DNA from 3 places in the Pseudoselenomonas caprae genome. Region 3 is predicted to be linked to each of the others. Evidence: riboswitches for the same ligand, from Rfam matches in the RefSeq annotation. Region 3 holds a riboswitch; each other region holds the start of a gene.

Region 1 (7,072 bases), on a different contig from region 3:
CCTGCTCGCCAATAGCGGCTTCCGTCTCATCGACCTCGGCAAGGACGTCGACTCCACTGAAATCGTCAGAGCCGCTATCGAAAGCAAAGCCGACATCGTTGGCCTCTGCGCCCTGATGACGACGACGATGGTGCAGATCGACAAAGTCATCGCCGACCTCAAAGCCGCTGGCTGTCCAGCAAAAGTGATGGTTGGCGGTGCCGCCGTCACTCAGGAATATGCCGACAACGCCGGTGCTGACGCCTACGCCGCCGACGGCGTGAAAGCTGTCAAGCTTGCCAAGGATATGCTTGGCATCGATTAAGAGACAAAAAAATCGCGATTGTTTCACGTGAAACAATCGCGATTTTTATATTGCTTAGAACAATACCTTAGCCAGATGCAGATATTCCGGATCGAGTTTCTTTTTGTTGTTGACCGAATCATGCAGGTCGATGGATACGACGCGGCCCTTGCTGAAGCCGAAGACGATATCCGAGAGCCCCGAGATCAGTGCCAGAGCAGCCTGCTCGCCGAGCTGGCTGGCACGCACGCGGTCGATGACCGACGGGGAGCCCCCACGCTGGATGTGGCCCAGTACCGATACGCGGGTATCGAGTTCCGTCTTCTTCGCGATGTAGTCACCGATTTCCTGGCCGCTGCCAGCACCCTCAGCAACAACGACGAGGATGTAACGCTTGCCTTCCTGATAAGCAACCTTCATATCCTCACAGATCTTATCCAGATCGAACGGGGACTCCGGTACGAGGATGTACTCCGCACCGCCCGAGATACCCGAGACGAGTGCCAGCCAGCCCGAGCTGCGGCCCATGACTTCCATGACGATGACGCGGCGATGTGCCGAAGCCGTATCACGGAGCTTGTTGATGGCATCGATGATCGTGTTGGCAGCCGTGTCGCAGCCAATCGTGTAATCAGAGCCCCAAACATCGTTGTCAATCGTGCCCGGCAGACCGACGATAGGAATGCCCGTCTCCTGCGAGAGCAGCGAAGCACCGCGCAGCGAGCCGTCACCACCGATGACGCAGAGGCCCTGGATGCCGCGGTCAACGAGATGCTGATAGCCGAGCATACGGCCCTCCGGCGTCTTCCAGCGGTTGCAGCGAGCCGTACCAAGGAACGTACCACCGCGCTGGATGATGTCGCCGACGTCCTTGGACTTCATCTCAAACATATCTTCTTCAAGCAAGCCATGATAACCATCACGGATACCCCAGACTTTCACACCCTCATAGAGTGCCGTACGAACAACCGCACGGGCTGCCGCATTCATTCCCGGGCTGTCGCCACCGCTGGTCATGACTGCAATGCTCTTTAACATAATCGAAGTCCCCCTTGAATATGAGAAAATTGTAACATAGTACGCCAAAATAGAAATTCTTACCAAACCTTATCATACCATAAATCCGGCAAATCTAACAGGGTTTTTCCCACGGGAAAAATCAATTAACCTAATTTTTTGAGCAGGTTCATCAACTTGTCTTCTGCCACTTGACAAAAAGCCCGTATGATGATAGATTGACTATTGTAAATGCTGTGCGACTGACGGAAGTGGATCACCACAGGGAGCACAGGGAAGAGAAGCCGACCGTCTGGGCGTATAGCCTGGATTCGTGTCGGCTTTTTTCGTTATTTGATGGGAAAAGGAGAACCTTGCAATGAACGAAATGGAACTCAAATACGGCTGCAACCCGAATCAGAAACCAGCCCGCGTATTCATGAAGAACGGCGACCTGCCGTTCCAGGTGCTCAATGGCAAACCGGGCTACATCAACCTGCTCGATGCCATGAACAGCTGGCAGCTCGTCCGTGAGCTCAAGGAAGCCACAGGGCTGCCAGCCGCCGCCTCCTTCAAGCACGTCAGCCCGGCTGGCGCGGCCGTAGCCGTTCCGCTCTCAGAGACGCTCCAAAAGGCTTACTTCGTCGAGGGTGTAGAGCTTTCACCGATTGCCACGGCCTATATCCGTGCCCGCGGTGCTGACCGCATGTCGTCTTACGGCGACTTCGTTGCGCTGTCGGATGAATGCGATGCCCAGACGGCATCCTTCCTCCAGCGCGAGGTTTCTGACGGCATCATTGCACCGTCTTACTCCGACGCCGCCCTCGAGATCCTCAAGACCAAGCGCAAGGGCACCTATCTCGTCCTGCAGATGGACCCGGACTACAAGCCCGAGCCCATCGAGACCAAGCAAGTCTTCGGCATCACCTTCGAGCAGCAGCGCAATGAGATTGCCATCACCGAGGACTGCCTCAAAGAAATCCCGACGCAGAACAAGGACTTGCCAGCCGCAGCCAAGCGCGACCTGCTGATTGCGCTGATCACGCTCAAATACACCCAGTCCAACTCCGTCTGCTATGCCAAGGATGGCCAGGCCATCGGCATCGGTGCCGGCCAGCAGTCCCGCGTCCACTGCACGCGTCTGGCGGGCAGCAAGGCAGATATCTGGTATCTGCGCCAGGCCCCTCAGGTTCTTGCGCTGCCGTTCCGCGAGGATGTACGCCGCCCGGACCGCGACAATGCCATTGACGTCTATGTCGGCCCCGAGTACCGGGATCTCTTGGATGGCGACAACTGGAAGCGCGTCTTTACCGAGAAACCGCCAGTCTTCACCGAGGAGGAAAAACAGGCCTGGCTGGCTACACAGGCAGGCGTAGCCCTCGGCTCCGACGCCTTCTTCCCGTTTGGCGACAACATCGAACGCGCCCGCAAGAGTGGCGTTGCCTATGTTGCCCAGGCCGGCGGTTCCATCCGTGACGACAATGTCATCGAGACTTGTGACAAGTACAACATGACCATGGCCATGACGCACATCCGTCTGTTCCATCACTAAGGCCTATTCTATCGTTACCCCGTTCTTACACATACACACAAAAGGTGCTGGTCAAGAATGATTCTTGACCAGCACCTTTTACATTGCCAGGATTCAATCCAGCACCTCACCCGGTGTCACGGGATTCAGGCTGCTGACCCCATCCATATCGCGCACACAGGATAGGCAGCAGTCTATGCCGCCCAGCTGGAACGGTATCAGCAGATAGATCTTAAGCCGTACCTCACCAGCGTCATTGCGCGAGTGGAAAAAGGCCGTGAAGTGATCGCGCCTTACCTGCTCCTGCCGCTCCGCCAGCCGCGTCATATCATAGAACGCCAAGAACGCCTCACGCTCCTCAGGGACGATGTAGCGGTCAGCATAGAGCTCCAGGCTGCCCTTCACCGAATCGACTTCCGTCGTGATGCGGTTCTGCGTCTCATCGATATACACATTCTCCGCCCGTCCGGCACTGGACAGGAAATCGATGCGGGTAAATATCGACATGATGTGCCAGAGCGCTGCATGGACATCCACAGCGTCACGCTGCCGCTGTGCTGAAAGATTCACAGGTGCTACCACAAAGGCATGGACATCACGCACAGGATCCGTCGCGATGTGACGGCAATGGATCTTGCAGAAATTGCCATTGATGGAAAAATCGGCATTCTCCTCCATCCCCGACTGACGGCACCGTACGAGCAGCCGCTCCATCATGCGGTCACGATGCTCACGGCCGCTCCGGTACCGTGCGACAACCTCCTCCAGCGAAGCCAGCCCTATTCCCCTCAGATACTCCCGGTACGCCTTGTTCACATAGAGATAGCTGAAGCTGTCACGCGTATCGCCCTGCTCCACGATGGCCAGTGGCAGCTGGCTGATATGCCCCGTACGCTCCGCCTCCATATGCAGCGGAAAACTGCTGAGCACATTGACACTGCTTACCTGCTGATAGTATTCCGAGGAATCCAGCGGTTCGAACGTCAGCGTACTATCCTTCTTCGCATACGAATCGGCAGCTGGTGCCAAGGGCTGCGGCTTGCCGAAGAGGTACCCCTGGCAGGCTTCACAGCCTATGCACTTCAGGAATTCATATTGCTCCTCCGTCTCCACGCCTTCGGCCAGCGTATGCATGCCGATCTTCTTTGCCATATCCACAAGGGACTGAATGATGATGCCCGCCTTGCGATTCTTCCCAAAGTCACGCAGGAAGCGCATATCGAGCTTTATCATATCAAAATCGTATTCCTTGAGGGTATTGAGGGACGAATAGCCACTGCCGAAATCATCCATCCATACCTCATAACCTGCCGCCTGGAAGCGGGCCACCTGCTCCATCAGATTGCTGTCATCCTCGCTCAGCGCGCTCTCCGTTATCTCGAGCCGCAAGCGGTCACAGTCTACCTTATATTCCTGACGGATGCGCTCGATATCGGCAAATATGTCCGTCAGCTGGAAATCCAGCCGCGACAGATTTACCGATATGCGTGCCTCCTGCCAGCCCTGCCCATGCTCACGCACACGCCGGAAATCCTCACAGGCCTCGCGGATGATATAGAGATCCAGTTTATGGATGAGATGTGCACTCTCCAGCACCTCGATGAAGAAATTCGGCGGGATCATCCCATGTTCCGGCGACCGCCAGCGCGCCAAAGCCTCAAAGCCGATGACCTGCCGCGTCATCGTCCGGATTTCCGGCTGGTACCAGATCTCGATATCATGATGCTCGAGCGCACGGTAGAAATTGCTCACGACATAGTTCTTGAGCCGCAGTTTCTCCTCCAGCGAGGCATCAAAGACATCCCAGCCTTTGTCGTATCTTCCCTTGACGTTCTCACAGGCCAGCTTGGCCCTGTCCATGATCAGCGCCACATCCTGTATCCCTGCCGCAGGCACATAAAGTCCTGCCTTGACCTCCATCGCGAGATTCTGGTCGAAGTCATGGACAGCCTGACGGATATACTCCAGCCGCAGCTCGATATTCTTGTTCTCGACAGCGACCATGAAATGATCGTCGTTGAGACGGGCCAGCAGCGCATCAGGGAAAGCATCACGCAGAATGCTGGCTATGCGGCGCAGGAACTTATTGCCGCCTTGGAACCCATACTTTAAGTTGTACTCCTTGAAATTCTCGACATCAAAATACAGAAACGCGATATTGCCATTCGCATCTTCGCGCAGTAAATAGTGGGCATCCTCCATGAAATACATCATGGTGAACAGCCCCGTAACTTCATCCGTTTGGTTCTTGCGAATAAAATCTTTCATGATGACGCTCTCATTCTCGAAGTTATCCACATATATATCCACTAAACTGTGGATATGTTTATATTTTTGTGGATAAATATTAACAACGTTACAGCGATATCCGCAAATATTCTTCGATTGCATCGCGGAAGCTCATGTTGTCTCCGCTTGAGCCGCCGACATTCCTGTCCTTCATGACCTTCAATACGCCATGATAGATATCATCCTCAATGGAGCCCGGCACCAGATTCTCCCAATGCAGCGAGCTGTACGGGCGCTCCGTGATGGCATTGTCCGGCCGCCCCGTGACCTCAAGCTCACTGAGGAATTGGATCTGCCGTGTCTTCGGTCGGATGTAATAATGGCTGAGGAAATATTTCGGTGGGTAGCTATACTCCCCATCATCATCGATCTTCACCAGCCGCACCCAAGCATCCACGATATTTTCGGTTTCCGAATACGGAATCTTCATCCAACGCACATTCTTCGTATCCAGATAATAAGCGAAGCCATTATCCTTGAGCAGCAAGACATAGCGCTCCTGCTTCTGCTTTTCCTGGCTCTCCTTGGAAGTACTTTTCGCAGTATCAGTTTCTGCCGCCTGTACCGCCACACTGGAACACAAAGAAATCAATAAACCTGCTATGCAGATAAACGCGATTTTTTTCATCCTATCACCTCAAAATCAGTCATACTCACTATCTGTTAAATTCTCTATGCATACAAAAATTTCCTCTCTTTTTTCTGCAACATCATAAAAAATCGGCAGGGATTTTCCCTGCCGCAAACCACAAAATATGTTCCACGTGAAACAAATCCAGCCTATCCTTTTGCTACCCGTTTCCCGGCCGAAACAGCATCGGCAGGGCAGATCAGGCGGCATAGATGACAGCCGACACAACGCTTAGGATCCAGCACAGGCAGGCCCCTTCCATCCAGATGCAGGGCTTGATGACCGCCATCCTGGCAGGAAATCACGCAGCGTCCGCAGGAAATGCATTGGCTGCGCTGGAAGCTCGGGTACTCGATGGTCTCGCGATTGAGCGCCTCTGGCCGGACGATGTGCGGCAGGGCACGCCCGATAAGCTCGCTTACCGAGGACATTCCCATCTGGGTAATATAGTCGGCCAGACCTTCCGTAAGATCTTCGATGATGCGATAGCCATACTGCATGACCGCCGTGGTTATTTGCAGGTTCCCACATCCTAGTGCCAGGAATTCTGCGGCATCACGCCAATTCTCGATGCCGCCCATGCCGCTTATCGGGATGGCCCCGAGCTCCTTATCCTGCTTCAGGTCATTGATGAAGCGCAGGGCAATCGGTTTGACCGCCTTGCCCGAATAGCCGCCCTCGGCACATTTCCCCTGCACATCCGGCTCAGAAGCATAGCTGTCCAGATTGACATTCATGATGCTCTTGATGGTATTGATGGCCGCGATTCCATCAGCACCAGCACGGACAGCCGCTCTAGCCGGTACTTCCATATGCGTGATATTCGGCGTCATCTTCGCCAGCACAGGCAGACGGGTACCACGGCGCACAGCTGCGGTGTACATCGCCACAAAATCCGGATTCTCGCCGATTTCCGCGCCGAGCTTTTCCCCTACCATCTGCGGGCAGGAGAAATTGCACTCGATGATATCGGCCCCCGCCTGCTCCATATCCGCCGCCATCTGCTCCCACTCCTCGACATTGCGGCCCATGATAGAGGCTACGATGACCTTGCTGGGGAACTCCTGCTTCAGCCGCCGCAATATCGCCAGATTCTCCTCGTAAGGGCAGTCTGAAAGCTGCTCGATGTTCTTGAAGCCCACAAAGGGGGTACCATCCTTCATCAGCGCCGCGTAGCGCGGCGACGCCTCACGGATATCGATCTTCGAGATTGTCTTATAGCTCACACCTGCCCAGCCAAGGCGGAAGGCCCGCGCTACCATCTCGTAGCTGCTGCCTACCACCGACGAGGACAGGAAAAAGGGATTTTCACAAGATACGCCCATGAAATCGAGGGCCAGGA
Region 2 (7,072 bases), on a different contig from region 3:
CATCGGCGCCAAGTTCGTCATCGAAAAACGTCAGGGACAGGGCGGCGAAGAATACGCCTCCCTGTCCCTCATCTATGCCAACGCGCAGCAGCTGCGCCAGCGCACGCCGCTGACCACTGAGGCGCCGCCGGCCCGCATCCCCCTGCGCCTGAAGGGCCTTGCTGCCACTCCGGACGGATCCTACCGGTTCCGCGACCTCCAGCAGCGCCTCCAAGACACGATAACAGAAGGCAGGCACTGGCAGAGCGAGCCTTGAGGCCGCTTATCCCAGTGCTACATCCAGCGCCATCATCACGGTGAACCCCGCAGCAAACGCGAGCACGCCAATGTCACTGTGCTCGCCCGCAGACATCTCGGGGATGAGCTCCTCCACCACGACGTAGAGCATGGCACCCGCAGCGAAAGCCAGCAGGTATGGCAGGATAGGCACGACAAAACTTGCCGCCACGATGGTCAAGGCAGCCCCTAGCGGCTCCACCACGCCAGAGAGCAGTCCTGCCCCAAAGGCCTTGTGCTTATTCATGCCCTCGGCCCGCAGCGGCAACGAGATGATCGCCCCCTCGGGGAAATTCTGGATGGCAATGCCGATGGACAGCGCGAAGGCACCGCTGAGCGTGATATCCGCATTGCCCGCGAGCCAGCCCGCAAAGACCACGCCTACTGCCATGCCTTCCGGAATGTTATGCAGCGTCACCGCCAGCACCAGCATCGCCTTCTTCGGCAGGCTGCAGGCCATGCCCTCCGCCTTGTCCGCATCGAGATGCAGATGCGGGATGACATGGTCGAGCAGCAGCAGGAACAGCGTCCCCGCCCAGAAGCCGATAAACGCCGGCAGGAAAGCCAGCCGTCCCAGCTCCGCACTGCCCTCCATCGCCGGGATCAAAAGGCTCCAGATCGACGCGGCCACCATGACGCCCGCCGCAAAGCCCATCAGTGCCTTCTGTACCCCCGCCGACAGTTCACGTTTCAAGATATATACACAAGCAGCGCCAAGCCCCGTTCCCAGCAGCGGAATGAGCAGCCCCTGCCATATCTCCATCGGCAACATATCTATCGCCTGCCTTTCCTCATATATTCTATTGCCATTGTACTTCCCTCCTATGAAAATAGCAACCAGTTTTCCTGGAAAGATCCTGCCGGCTTCTGCCTGCTATCTTCCGGAGCCCCGCATAGCAAAAAAGCTGCCGCGCAGGAAGCCCTGCACGGCAGCTTTTTTTGAACGTCTTTTTAGTTGTTCTTATTGCCCAGCACCGTCTTGCCGAAGATGGCCAGCGTCACGAGGAAGACAGCAAGGCCCAGCATTTCGGCCGTATCGGCAAAATCCTTGCCGACCAGTGCCAGCGGGCTGTCGCTGCCGCCGCTCGTGACCGAGACGACGATGACACCAGCCAGCGCGACACCGACCAGCGACTCGCCGACGATAAGGCCCGAAGCGAACAGCGTACCACGGCGCATGCCATTTTTCCGGCCTTCCTCGCCCTTGCGCTCCTTGAGCTTCTTATTGAGGAAGTAGCCCATGATGGCACCGATGACCAGCGGCGTCTGTACCGAGGGCGGCAGATAGATGCCCATGCCGACAGCCAGTGGCGGCAGGCAGAGATTGCGCGTATTGCGTTTGAGTATCTGATCGGCGATGACAAGCAGGACGCCCAGGCCCATGCCAAGGTAGATGTACTCCCAAGCAAGCTGGCTCGAGAAGATGCCCTGGGCAATCGTCGTCATGAGTGCGGCCTGCGGGGCAGCCAGTGCCTGGGACGGGTCCATATCCGGACGCGGCAGGGCACCTGGGAAGCCATAGGCTTCATAGAGAAGATTGAGTACCGGAGCGATGACCAGTGCGCCGACCACGCAGCCGAGCAGCAGAGCCACCTGCTGACGCCAAGGCGTTGCCCCGACCAGATAGCCGGTCTTCAAATCCTGCATATTATCGTTCGATATGCAGGCAATCGCCATGATGATGGACGTGGTGAAGATTGCCGTAGCCGTGGCGAACTTCTCGCCCCCCGGCAGGCTGAAGATGCCAAACGAAGTGCAAAGCGCATACATCACAAGCGATGCCACGATGATACCCAGGATGCCGATACCCGAAATCGGGCTCGAGGAGGTGCCGACGAGACCGGCCATATAGGCACAGGCTGCGGCGACAAAGAAGCCCATGAACACAGCCACGCCGACGCCGACGAGGACAAAGGTGAGGTTCTGCATCAGCGGCAGGCCCTCAGGGCTGACAAAGGCATAGAAGATCGCCAGCAGGCCGGCAACCGTCAACGCGAATACCAGGCCAATGCTCTTGATGGACATATCGATGTCCATGCGGTGTTTGTCCTTCTCGCCATCGGACATGCGGACCGAGGCGATGGACTCCTTGACGCCCTCGATGACCGGCTCGGCCAGCGTGATAAGGGTCCAGATAGCGGCCACGCCCATGGCACCAGCGCCGATCAGACGGACGCGCTCCTGATAGACCGCACCGGCAAATTTCTGCATCGTCATGCCATCAGGCAGTGCACTCGTGATCGTGTAGAACGGCACGAAGCCCGCCCAGGCGATCAGGATACCGACGAGCATCGCCAGTCCCGAGGCAATGCCGATGAGATAGCCGGCACCGACCAGCGCCGTCGAATAGCCGATGGGGAACTGCGTCATGCCGCGGCCCACATGGAACCAGAGGGACAGTCCCCCCGAGAGGACCTGGAAGCCATTGGAAAGCAGCGCGACAACACCAGCCACGATACCGCCCGACATGATTTCCTTAAGGCCGCTGCCCTGCTTAGAAGCTGCCGCAGCATTGCTGCCGACCTTCAAGATCTCAGCCGCAGCCACGCCTTCCGGATAGGCCAGGTCGCTATGGACGACCATCGCGCGGCGCAGCGGGATCGTGAACAGCACGCCCAAGCAGCCGCCGCAGGCCGATACCAGCAGCGTCTGCCAGAATTCAAAGCCCTGCCAATAGCCGATCATCAGCATGCCGGGGATGATGAAAATGATGGCCGACAAGGTTCCTGCGGCGGAAGCCTGTGTCTGCACCATGTTGTTCTCAAGGATATTGGAATCCTTCGCCATCTTGAGGACCGCCATCGAAATCACCGCGGCGGGGATAGCCGAGGAAAAGGTCAGGCCGACCTTGAGGCCCAGGTAGACGTTCGATGCTGTGAAGATAACCGTCAGGATAGCACCGAGCAGCATACCGCGGACCGTAAGTTCAGGAAGCCGTAGATCGTGCTGCATAAACTCATTGTCATTTTGTTTCATCGTATGAATGCTCCTTATAGGGTAAATGTTTTTCGCAACTGTACACCTGTAATGTACAATCACAAAGAACATTATAGCACAATTAAAAGCGTCATAAAAGAGGTATATATGTATACATGTAACAAACGCATGACAAAAAACTGGCAGCCCCTTCTGTCTGGGACTGCCAGTTGCCGTCAGCGGGAGATTCCCTTAAAGATCGAAAGCTGCCTCGTGCTCCGACTCACTCTGCTTCGGCTTGCGCTCGCAGAGCAGTACGTTGAGCACAATGGCCATGATGCTGCCGATCGTGATGCCGCTGTTGCCGATGAGCTGCACCCACTGCGGGAAATGGCTGTAGAAGGACGGCACCCCCAGCGGGATAAGCGCCACAGCTACGCTGATAGCCACCACCATCGAGTTGCCCTTCTTCTGCAGATCCGCCTGCGAGAGCGCCTGCATGCCGCTTGCCGCTACCATGCCGAACATCGCCAGGCCAGCACCGCCGAGCACCATCGTCGGGATGCAGGCGACGACAGCCGCCAGCTTCGGGAAGAGCCCGAGGATCATCAGCAGCACGCCGCTGGTCGCCACGATATAGCGGCTGCGGATTCCCGTCATGCTGATAAGACCGATGTTCTGGGCAAAAGCCGTATACGGGAAGGTATTGAACACACCGCCCAGAGCCGTCGAGAAACCATCGGCCCGCAGGGCCTTGGTGAGCATCTCCTCCGTCATCGGCTTTTTGACGATCGAGCTGATGGCCATGACATCGCCCGTAGTCTCGGCCATCGTCACGAGCATGACCAGCGTCATGATGAGGCACGATACCGGCTCAAATACCGGCAGGCCAAAGGCAAAGGGCGTCGTGACACCGAGCACCGCCGCTTCGCTGACGGCATGGAAATCCACCATGCCGAAAGCAGCTGCAATCCCCGTGCCGATCACCAGGCCCAGCAGCACTGAAATATGCCCCAGGAATCCCTTGCAGGTGCGGTAGATGAAGAGGATGATTGCCAGCACCGCCAGCGACAGAGCGATGTTTGACGGGTCACAGTAATCAGCAGCCGCAGGATTCGGCCCCGTGATCCAGTTGACCGCTACCGGCAGCAGCGACAGGCCGATGATCGTGATGACCGAGCCCGTGACCACCGGTGGGAAGAACCGCAGCATCTTGCTGAAGAAATTGCTGATGATGAAGCAGGCAATGCCGGCAAAGATAGCCGAGCCATAGACGACCTGCAGGCCAGCTGCTCCGCCGCCATGGGTGTTCGCGATGATGATCATCGGCGTGACCGCCGTAAACGTGCAGCCCTGCACGATCGGCAGCTTCGCACCGATGACACCGCGGATGCTCAATGCCTGCACCAACGTAGCGATCCCGCAGGTGAAGAGATCGGCATTGATGAGATAAATGAGCTGCTCCGTCGAAAGCCCGATGGCCCCGGCAAGTACCAAGGGCACAGCTACCGCACCAGCATACATGGCCAGCACATGCTGAGCCCCGTAGATAAGCGTGCGCAAAAACGGCAGTTTCTGGTCAACCGGATGAATCGCGTTCGTCACAATGAATTCCCCCACAAATTTATTTCTCTACAAACGTAATCTTGCCATCGTCCAGCGAAGCAATGCTTGCCAGAGCCTCAAGGTGATACCCTTTGTCGATGATGCGCTGATGGCCGCGCTGGAAGGCCTTCTCGATGGCAATGCCGATGCCAGCCACCTTCGAGCCTGCCTCCTCAACGATGCTCGCCAGTCCCAGTGCCGCCTCGCCATTGGCCAGGAAATCATCGATGACCAGCACATTCTCACCAGCCGGCAGATACTTCTGCAGCACGATGATCTCTGACGTCTCTTTCTTCGTGAACGAGTAAACCTCATGCGCATAGACCGGCTCATGCATCAGCACCGATTTCTTCTTGCGCGCAAAGACCAGCGGTACGCCGAGCTCCATAGCCGCCATGACACCGATGGCAATGCCCGATGCCTCCACCGTCAGCACACGGTCGATGCCCGCATCGCGGAACAAACGCGCAAACTCCCTGCCCATCGCCAGCGACAGCTCCGGATCGATCTGATGGTTCAAAAACGAATCCACCTTGAGCACGTTGCCCGGCAGGGCAATGCCTTCCTCCTGAATCTTTCTCTCCAGCAGTTCCAAAATAATCGTCCCTCCATGCTAACTAAAAATGCCGACAGTCCGAGCCCCCTAAAAAGGTGCCCAGACGGTCGGCATTTTCCCGAACTGCACGGCCCGTGGTCAATTCCACTGAACCGTCAGCCATGCAGTTTCGTTGCTATCAGATTATACGCTAATTATAAGTATTTATCCCCGCTGCGTCAAGAAAAATGTCCGCGATTTACGGATTTCTTTGCGAAGAATGCACCTAAAAAAGACGCGTGAGCTATGCCCACGCGCCTCGCTTACCATAAAGATGGTCTTATTTTGCCTCCAGTGCATTCCATGCATCGTTTGCACGGGCAACATAAAGGTCACGGATGTTCTTGTTCTCGCCAATGCCATGGATGTAGGCATCCACCTTGAAGCCCTCTTTGACCAGCATGGACTTATGCGAATCTTCCTCATCGCCAGCCATATCGTTGTTGGCATGGTCACCAGCAACCATCATCAGCGGCATCAGCGTAACGTGTTTGATGCCGTTCTTCTTGAGCTTCGGCATAACAGTCTCGAGGGACGGCCAGCCTTCAACCGTATAGACATAGACGTTCTTATAGCCCATCTCATCGATTTTTGCCTGGATGACCGAGTAATACGCATTCGAAATGTTCGGCGTACCATGAGCCATGATCAGGATAGCATCGTCTTTGCCCTGTTTCGGGAACTGGGAGGACAGCGCCTTGATGGTTTCCGTGACATCATCGGCCTGCTCTTCCTGGCCCTGCCAGTACATCAGCGACGTACCGAGCGTCATCTTCTTGAACTGGTTCTTGTAGTTCTGATAAACGCCCATGTCGTAGTTGTACTCCATGCCCGGGATGACATCGAGGGAAACGAGTGCTACGCGGCTGTAACCATCAGCCTTGAGCTGCTCGAGTGCCTCTTCCGGCGTCGGGAACTTGATGCCTTCCTTCTCCTGGACGCGCTTGATGATGATATGGGACGTATAAGCCGTGACAACCTTCACATTCGGATGAGCAGCCTTGATGGCATTGACCGTTGCATCGATGGTCTTAGCGCGCGTATCTTTGAACGTCGTGCCGAAGGTCATGACCACGATGGCGTCCTTATCCGCAAGGTTCTTGAGCTCCGGGTTCTCGTTCTTGAGCACACCGATCTCCGAAGCCGTCTTGAGTGCCATCGTCGGTTTCTTGACCTCCGGGTTCAGCTGATAAGCAGCCTCAGTCTGCGGAGCAGCAAAGCCCCAGGCAGCCGTGCAGGCAAGAGATACAGCCAATGCTTTTTTCCAGTTTTTCATGATGTGAATCCCCCTATTTCTTGGATAAATAGAAAAGGGCCTTTTGGCGCACCAAAAGACCCCTGCTATCCTGTGGTTGGATAGTCAGCAGTCCCCTTCCCATCGCTCGCAGGTGGCTTGACCGGTCAAATGACAAGTCAAAACGGTGACTTTCGGACAGGCAGTTCTTCTGGCTCGGTTCATCGCTCCCCTGCGCCTTCCCAGACATACATCCAGTGGCCATCTTGCAGGTTCGCTCCCCTCACAGCGGCGGGACCGCGCCGGTTTTGACCGGCTTTTCTCTTCGGCTGTCATAGACAGCACCTGTTCCCTGACTATGAAATTATATGCGTGATTTATATCACGGCTTTCATTATAGTGCATCAGAGAAGCGCTGTCAACGGCGGACACACAAAACACCCATC
Region 3 (7,072 bases):
TTTGCCGCCAGCCAGCGTCTGATTTTCCGACATACGGATGAGCGGCGCATTGAACCAGCTCTGGCTGAACAGCCGGCTGTCCCGCTCATAGGCTTCGCCCTTTATCTCGTCCATGAAACTTTCGATGCGCTTTTTCTCTTCCGCCGTCAGCTTGGCCAGGCCCCTTGAAGTCACGTCTGCACTTTGACCCGCTGCGCGATGTCTTCCTTCTCCTTAGGCTCCGGCCCGGCAGCGATGCCGCCAAACGGCATCTGGGCGATGAGTTTCCAGGAAGCCGGCAGGGCAAACAGGGTATGCACGGCCTCGTCAATGACCGGATTGTAGTGCTGAATACTAGCCCCGACCTCCAGGTCACGCAAGGCTGTCCAGACAGCAAACTGCAGCATGCCGTTAGCCTGCTGCGCCCATAGCGGGAAGTTTTCCGCATACATGGGAAACTGCCCCTGCAAGTTCCTTACAACATCCTCATCGTAGAAATAGAGCACCGTACCCGCGCCAGCCTTGAAGCCGTCAATCTTCTCACGTGCTACCTTGCCATCAAAGGCATCGTAAATCACGTCCCAAAGCACATCCTGCTTCCTGCCGAGCGCCACCACGACACGCGCCGACCTCATATTGAACGCATCAGGCGTCAGCTCTGTTGCCTGCTCCACCACCTCGCGGATTTTCTCTGCCGTGACCGGCAGCTCCTTATTGATCTGGTAATAGGTGCGGCGCTTGCCCATGGACTCCAAGATTCCCATAAAAAAACCTCCCTTAGCAATAAAATCTTTCCTGTCATACGCTAGTATTCGCGTCCGGATCCGAAAGTCCTGCCAAGGGAGGCCCACGATATTTCTTTAAGTATTTGCGGTCTTGACCACACCGGAGGTACGGCTGCCATGCAGCTTGAGCACCGTCGCCAGCAGGAAGTTCAGCACGAAGCAGCCGGCAAAGAACAGCAGCGTCGCCGTATAGCTGTGCGTATGCTCCCAGAACCACGAAACGATGGTCGGACCGGCCACGCCAGCAATGCCCCAGGCCGTCAGCACACGGCCGTGGATCGCGCTTAACTCACGCGTGCCGAAGATATCGGCAAGATAAGCCGGCATGCACGAAAAGCCGCCACCATAGCAGCTGATGATCAAAAACACGAGCAGCTGGAACGCCAGCGCATCGCTTGTGCCCGCCAGCAAGTAAAAAGCACCGGCCTCCAGCGCGAAAAAGGCCATATAGGTAAGCCCGCGCCCCAAATAATCCGAAAGCGTCGACCAGACAATGCGCCCGCCGCCATTTACGAGCCCGATGAGGCCGACCATCGACGCCGCCTGCGCCGCATCCATGCCCGCGGCCTGCTGGGCCATCGGCGAAGCCACCGCCAGCAGGCCGATGCCGCAAGTGATATTGACAAAGAACACCCACCAGAGCATGCCAAACGGCCAGGTCCTCACAGCCTCAGCAGCCGTGGCGCCATGCTGGATCTGCGTGACCTTTGCCATGCCAGCTGGCTGCACGGGCGGCTTCAGATAAAGCGCTGACGCCCCCATCAGCAGCATGTAGGCTGCGCCCAGCAGCAGGAAAGTGTCCACAAGGCCGGCCTTTGCCGTCAGCGCCTGCATGACAGGGCCGGCAATCAGCGCGGCAAAGCCGAAGCCCATGATGGCAAGCCCCGTCGCAAAGCCGCGGTGCTGCGGGAAATACTTGACGAGCGTCGATACCGGCGTGATATAGCCGACACCAAGGCCGATGCCACCGATGACGCCATAGAAAAGATACAAGAGCAACAAACTGTGCAAGTGCAGCGCCAGCGCTGTACCGAACATGCCCGTGCCAAAGAACAGCATGGCCAGCAGCCCGCTCTTCTTCGGCCCATGTTTTTCCACAAACCGGCCCAAGAAACCTGCCGACATGCCAAGAAACAGGATTGCCAGGGAAAACGCCCATGTCGTCTGCGCGAGCGTAGCCCCCAGCTGTGCCATAATCGGGCGCGTCAGGACACTCCAGGCATAGACGCTGCCGATGGAAATATGGATTCCCACCGCAGCCAAAGCAATGAGCCAACGATTCCGCATGAAAACCATCCTTTCTGCTGCCTGCGCAGCAACGAGAAAAAGAGCTTTCATCCAAACAAAAAACCGTCTGGACAAAAACTCTCTGCCCAGACGGTCGGCTTGTTAAACCTTGCAGTACATGTGGTCGATTCCACTAATCCGTCAGTCCTGCACGGCATTATCGACTTGTAAGCTTAGTTTAACCATTGACGTTTGACTTGTCAAGTCTTTTGCAGCTGCTGCCCATCTCGCGCTTAGAAGGACCCGCCATTTGCCAGCCATGCCTTCGCCGTATATTCGCTCAGGCCTACTGCATCGATGCGGAATACATTACCGCTCGAACCCGTGCGCAAATCCTTGACGCTTACATAACCGACCTGCGTCAGATAGCCGCCATTGAGTGCCTCGATGACATCATGGTCTTCGAGCGGATAATCGCCCGGGTATTCCACGATGGTGCCGACCGAATACCCTTCACAGGTATAGATCGCAACCTTCGGCCCTACTGAAGTATTGATCATGCCATCGATGCTTCCTCCCGAAACATGTGCCATGCAGATACTCGAAAGCCCCATCATCAGAACAGCCAGCAAAGTCATAATACGCGTTTTCATGATAAATTCCTCCTTGCATATCCCGCTGTGCGGTTTGGTTTGTTTTGCTATTTGTTCTTTATATCCCCGAGGTAGCCAAAGTGTTATAGACTTTTGCAAAAAAAATTTCGCTCTCATAAAAAAGCAGAGATTGCTCGCCCATCAACCAGAGACTCACTTGACATGTCAAAATTCTTCTATAAACAAACTCCGTCTTTGAAGATTGCCAATTCATGCTTATCCAGATGCTCCGATACTGTTTTTTCCTGTCCAGAAGCAACTGCCAGCATATAATTCCAAAATCGTTCTCCCAGTTCTTCTAATGATGCACCTTCCAGCAGCATCCCTGCATTGAAATCAAGCCAGTTCTTTTTCCGTGTTGCCAACTTCGAGTTGCTGGCAATCTTCACCGTTGGCACAGGCGCTGCAAACGGAGTACCACGCCCTGTCGTGAACAAGATCAACTGCGCACCCGCTGCGGCCAAAGCATTTGCTGCCACCAGATCGTTGCCAGGACTCTCAAGCAGCAGCAATCCTTGCGTCTTGTTTTTCACTCTCTGTCCATAAGCCAATACATCCGTAACCAGCGCCACGCCTCCTTTTTGCACACAACCCAAGGATTTTTCTTCCAGCGTGGTTATGCCACCAGCTTTATTGCCCGGCGATGGATTTTCATTGATTTGTTTTCCATAGCGCATATAGTATTCCTTGAAGCCATTGATAAGCTGCACAATCTTCTGAAAGATTTTTCCATTAACGGCCCGATTCATCAGCAAGGTTTCTGCCCCAAACATTTCGGGCACCTCGGTCAAGATTGCTGTTCCGCCAGCTGCAGCAACGATGTTGGACACCTGCCCTGCCAAGGCATTGGCCGTAATGCCTGAAAAGCCATCCGAGCCGCCACATTTTAGGCCAATGACCAGCTTGCTTGCCGGCTGCAAAGTACGCTGGCATTTATCGGCATAGTCAATCAACTCACGAATTGCCGCTACCCCTGCCTCGATTTCATCTTCACAATCCTGACATACCAAAAACTTTACCCTGCCCGCAGCAAAACTGCCAATAGCTTTTTGCATACTGGCAAGCGTGTTGTTCTCACAGCCTAAGGATAGTACCAATACCGCACCAGCATTGGGATGATGGACGAGACTTGCCAAAAACTGCTGCGTTTTCTCCAAATCCTCATCGATTTGCGAACAGCCATACGGATGATTAAAGGCAAAGATGCCATCAATATGCTCTTTGCCCGTCAGCATTGCTTGAGCCCGCGATTCTATTTCCCTGGCAATGGCATTGACACATCCAACTGTCGGTATGATCCAGACTTCATTACGTATCCCTACTTGGCCGTCCGGACGCTCATAACCCCAAAAACTTTTCTCCTTAGGCGCAAAACCATCCGGCTGCCATGCACTGTTTTTATTGGGTTCATAACGATAATCGACAAGTCCCGCCAACTTACTTTGCAGCCGTTCGGTATGAACCCACTCACCTGGTTCAATATTTACTTTCGCAGCGCCAATCGGAAAACCGTATTTTACCACATCACTTCCCCTGCTTATTGGCGCAATCGCTACTTTATGCCCAGCGGGGATACTTTCTTTGACCGTGATGGTTTTAGCACCTGCTGCAATCGCTTCGCCCGGTTGAAGTGATTCGATGGCCACAGCGACATTATCCTGCGGATGAATCTGCAAATACTTTTTCATGCCATATACTCTCCCAATTTCTTGATATACGACTTTATGCCCATCAGCTGCAATAACTCATAATGATGCAATACCGCATCATAAAAACCAGGAATTGTCCGCAGGTCTATGCCCCAAAAATCATCTGCCTGCAAAAATTTCCTGACATATACTTCATCGGGCAGTGCTGCCCAACTGGCCACACGATCAAGTTTTTCGGCATCATCGTGTATCTCATACGGCTTGCCGTTCCGATAACCAATCAGACAGCCATTGCCTTTCTCCACCGTATGATAAAAGGCCAGCAAGGCCGCCAAGGAAAAGGTTAACCATTTGGGCAGCACCTTGGTGTTTTGCTCATAATCCATCAGGCTTGGCAGTACACGAGCCCGCCATTTGGCAATGGAATTCAAGGAAATCGCGAGCAAGGAATGATTCACAAATGGATTTTCAAACCGCTCAAACACAGATGCAGCAAAATCACGCAACGAATCATCTTCTTTGTGAAAGGCTGGTACGATTTCCTGATAAACCAGCTGCTCAAGCTGCCGGCGTATATCGGCATCTTTCATACATTCGCCTACATAATCAAGGCCTGCCAGATAGGCCCCCAGCGCCATCGAAGTGTGTGCGCCATTTAAGATACGTACCTTACGGCGTTTATAGGCATCCACGTCCTTGGTAAATACGATAGGAAAATCCTCTGTCGCAATTGGGAACCGTTTTTCCAGTGAAGGCTCACCAATGGCCCAAAAGGCAAACGGCTCACATTGATCCAGTAAGGCATCCTCATAACCAAGCTCCTGTTCATACTTGGCAGCATCGTTTCGCGGATAGCCAGTAACGATACGGTCAACCAGCGTATCGACAAATAGGCAGGATTCATCAAGCCATGCTGCAAAAGCGTCCCCAAGCATCCATTTCTTCGCATACGCTTTTACACACTTCTTAAGCATCTGCCCATTGTGGTCAATAAGTTCTACCGGCAGCATGACCAAGCCTTTTTCTTTTGCCCCCGAAAAATGCTCAAACCTCGTAAATAAGAATTTTGTCAATTTTGCCGGATAACTTTTGGGCGGCTTATCTTCATACGCATCATCATCACTATATACAATGCCAGCTTCTGTCGTGTTCGAGATAACAAACTCTAAGGAAGGCAGCTCCGCCAGCTGCAGGAATTCCTTATAATCCGAATAAGCACTGACTACACGATCCAGACAAGAAATCACGCGATTTTCCTTATAGGTCTTCCCTGCTTTTTTCCCTCGGACACAAACCGAGTAAATATTGTCCTGGGCAGCAAACCGTGTATTGGTCTTTGCCCGCGGCATGACAACGGCAACACTGCCATTAAATCCACGTTTCTCGTTAGCCAAATCAATGCCATAGTCGACAAATGCCCGCAAAAAATTTCCTTCACCAATCTGCAGAACACGAACAGGATACGCCTGTCTTTGATAGACTTCCTGTATCTTTTTCATCCAAAACCCCTCCTTCTTATTCAGGGTCAGCAAAATGAATAACGACTTTGAGCATCGATGCTGCCTGCTCCGAAAACTCCTGGAAGGCTTTAGGGGCATCAGCAAATTCATATTCATTCGTCACGACGCATTCTATATTGGCCTTACCTGCTTTGACCAAATCAATCAATGCGAGAAAATCCTTCTGCAACGCATTGCGTGAGCCATACACATTGAGTTCTTTCTTCTGCAACAACGTGAAATCAAAGTCGGCATTCTTCTTGCCCACACCAATCTGGACAACACGAGCGCCAAAAGCCGCTGCATCAATACAGAGCAAAAATGTTGCCGGCAAGCCCACAGCCTCAATCGTTACATCAAAACCATTACCATTAGTGATTTTCGCTACAGCCTCATGAAAATGCTCCGGCGAATCATTGAGGATTTTTCCCGCCAGTCCAAACTTCTCTACTGCATAGTCAAGTTTCTTATCAGCAATATCGGAAATATATACCTCCGCGCCAGCGGCCCGTGCTGCTGCCGCTGCCAGCACGCCAATCGTACCTGCACCGACAATCAGGACCTTTTCTCCCGGCTGGATATTTGCCCGGCTTACACCATGATAGCTGATGCAGAAAGGCTCAATCAGTGCTAGTTGCCGCGGAGATAATCCTTGACCATCATAAATGCGTTCTACAGGCATCGTAATGTATTCCCGAAAGGCCCCATCACGCTGTGCTCCCATGGTTTCATTATGTTCACAGCAATTCACTAACCCCCGCTCACAAGAATAACATGTTCCACAATTGAAATAGGGATTGCAGGTAACGATCATGCCTTTTTCCAAGCCACGGTCATTCGCATCGATTTCTACAATCTGTGCGGAAAACTCATGACCGGGAATACGCGGGTAGCCAGCATAGGCAAAGGTCCCCCGATAGGTGCCAAGATCGCTGCCGCAGATGCCACCATACAAGATTTTCAGCAGGGCTTCACCTGGCTTGCGCACAGGCATCGGCATATCAAATAATTCAACGTTACCAGGCTCATTGATACGAATTGCTTTCATCACTGATCATCCTTTCTAAATATCACTACCCTAAAGATATGCATTTTTCGTGCCAAAAAAAACAAGCGTAAAACAGAAGAGTTGCTTCCTTTTACGCTTGTTCTGAACATATTTGTTTCATTTTTGAAATGCATACGATTAAGTTTTTGTCTTATTCCTTTGGCTTGGCTTTCCGCCACAAAGTCACACGGCTGATTCCTAGCTGTGCGCATACCTCCTCTGGTGAGTAATG

What was found. A riboswitch is a leader RNA that binds a small molecule or an ion and turns the genes downstream of it on or off. The one in region 3 is predicted to bind ZMP and ZTP.
Region 1: it holds a riboswitch for ZMP and ZTP, as region 3 does, so the genes downstream of both, FZ041_RS05915 (phosphoribosylaminoimidazolecarboxamide formyltransferase) here and FZ041_RS04920 (L-lactate MFS transporter) in region 3, are expected to answer to the same signal.
Region 2: it holds a riboswitch for ZMP and ZTP, as region 3 does, so the genes downstream of both, FZ041_RS03630 (xanthine phosphoribosyltransferase) here and FZ041_RS04920 (L-lactate MFS transporter) in region 3, are expected to answer to the same signal.

Annotation. Positions count from the first base shown of each region.
Region 1 is NZ_VTOZ01000009.1:61,292-68,363, reverse strand. Features, by position in the region: gene FZ041_RS05925 (homocysteine S-methyltransferase family protein) at 1-304, shown strand, start outside; gene pfkA (6-phosphofructokinase) at 359-1,321, opposite strand; ZMP/ZTP riboswitch at 1,529-1,605, shown strand; gene FZ041_RS05915 (phosphoribosylaminoimidazolecarboxamide formyltransferase) at 1,659-2,831, shown strand; gene FZ041_RS05910 (putative bifunctional diguanylate cyclase/phosphodiesterase) at 2,925-5,078, opposite strand; gene FZ041_RS05905 (hypothetical protein) at 5,167-5,727, opposite strand; gene preA (NAD-dependent dihydropyrimidine dehydrogenase subunit PreA) at 5,880-7,072, opposite strand, start outside.
Region 2 is NZ_VTOZ01000005.1:80,010-87,081, reverse strand. Features, by position in the region: gene FZ041_RS14725 (histidine phosphatase family protein) at 1-256, shown strand, start outside; gene FZ041_RS03645 (ZIP family metal transporter) at 263-1,048, opposite strand; gene FZ041_RS03640 (OPT family oligopeptide transporter) at 1,228-3,252, opposite strand; gene FZ041_RS03635 (nucleobase:cation symporter-2 family protein) at 3,445-4,797, opposite strand; gene FZ041_RS03630 (xanthine phosphoribosyltransferase) at 4,817-5,392, opposite strand; ZMP/ZTP riboswitch at 5,444-5,526, opposite strand; gene FZ041_RS03625 (sirohydrochlorin cobaltochelatase) at 5,673-6,668, opposite strand; cobalamin riboswitch at 6,811-6,990, opposite strand.
Region 3 is NZ_VTOZ01000007.1:91,306-98,377, forward strand. Features, by position in the region: gene FZ041_RS04910 (carboxylesterase family protein) at 1-174, opposite strand, end outside; gene FZ041_RS04915 (nitroreductase family protein) at 171-743, opposite strand; gene FZ041_RS04920 (L-lactate MFS transporter) at 840-2,051, opposite strand; ZMP/ZTP riboswitch at 2,129-2,210, opposite strand; gene FZ041_RS04925 (hypothetical protein) at 2,285-2,644, opposite strand; gene FZ041_RS04930 (UxaA family hydrolase) at 2,821-4,332, opposite strand; gene FZ041_RS04935 (tagaturonate reductase) at 4,329-5,792, opposite strand; gene FZ041_RS04940 (zinc-binding alcohol dehydrogenase family protein) at 5,809-6,840, opposite strand; gene FZ041_RS04945 (sigma 54-interacting transcriptional regulator) at 6,992-7,072, opposite strand, start outside.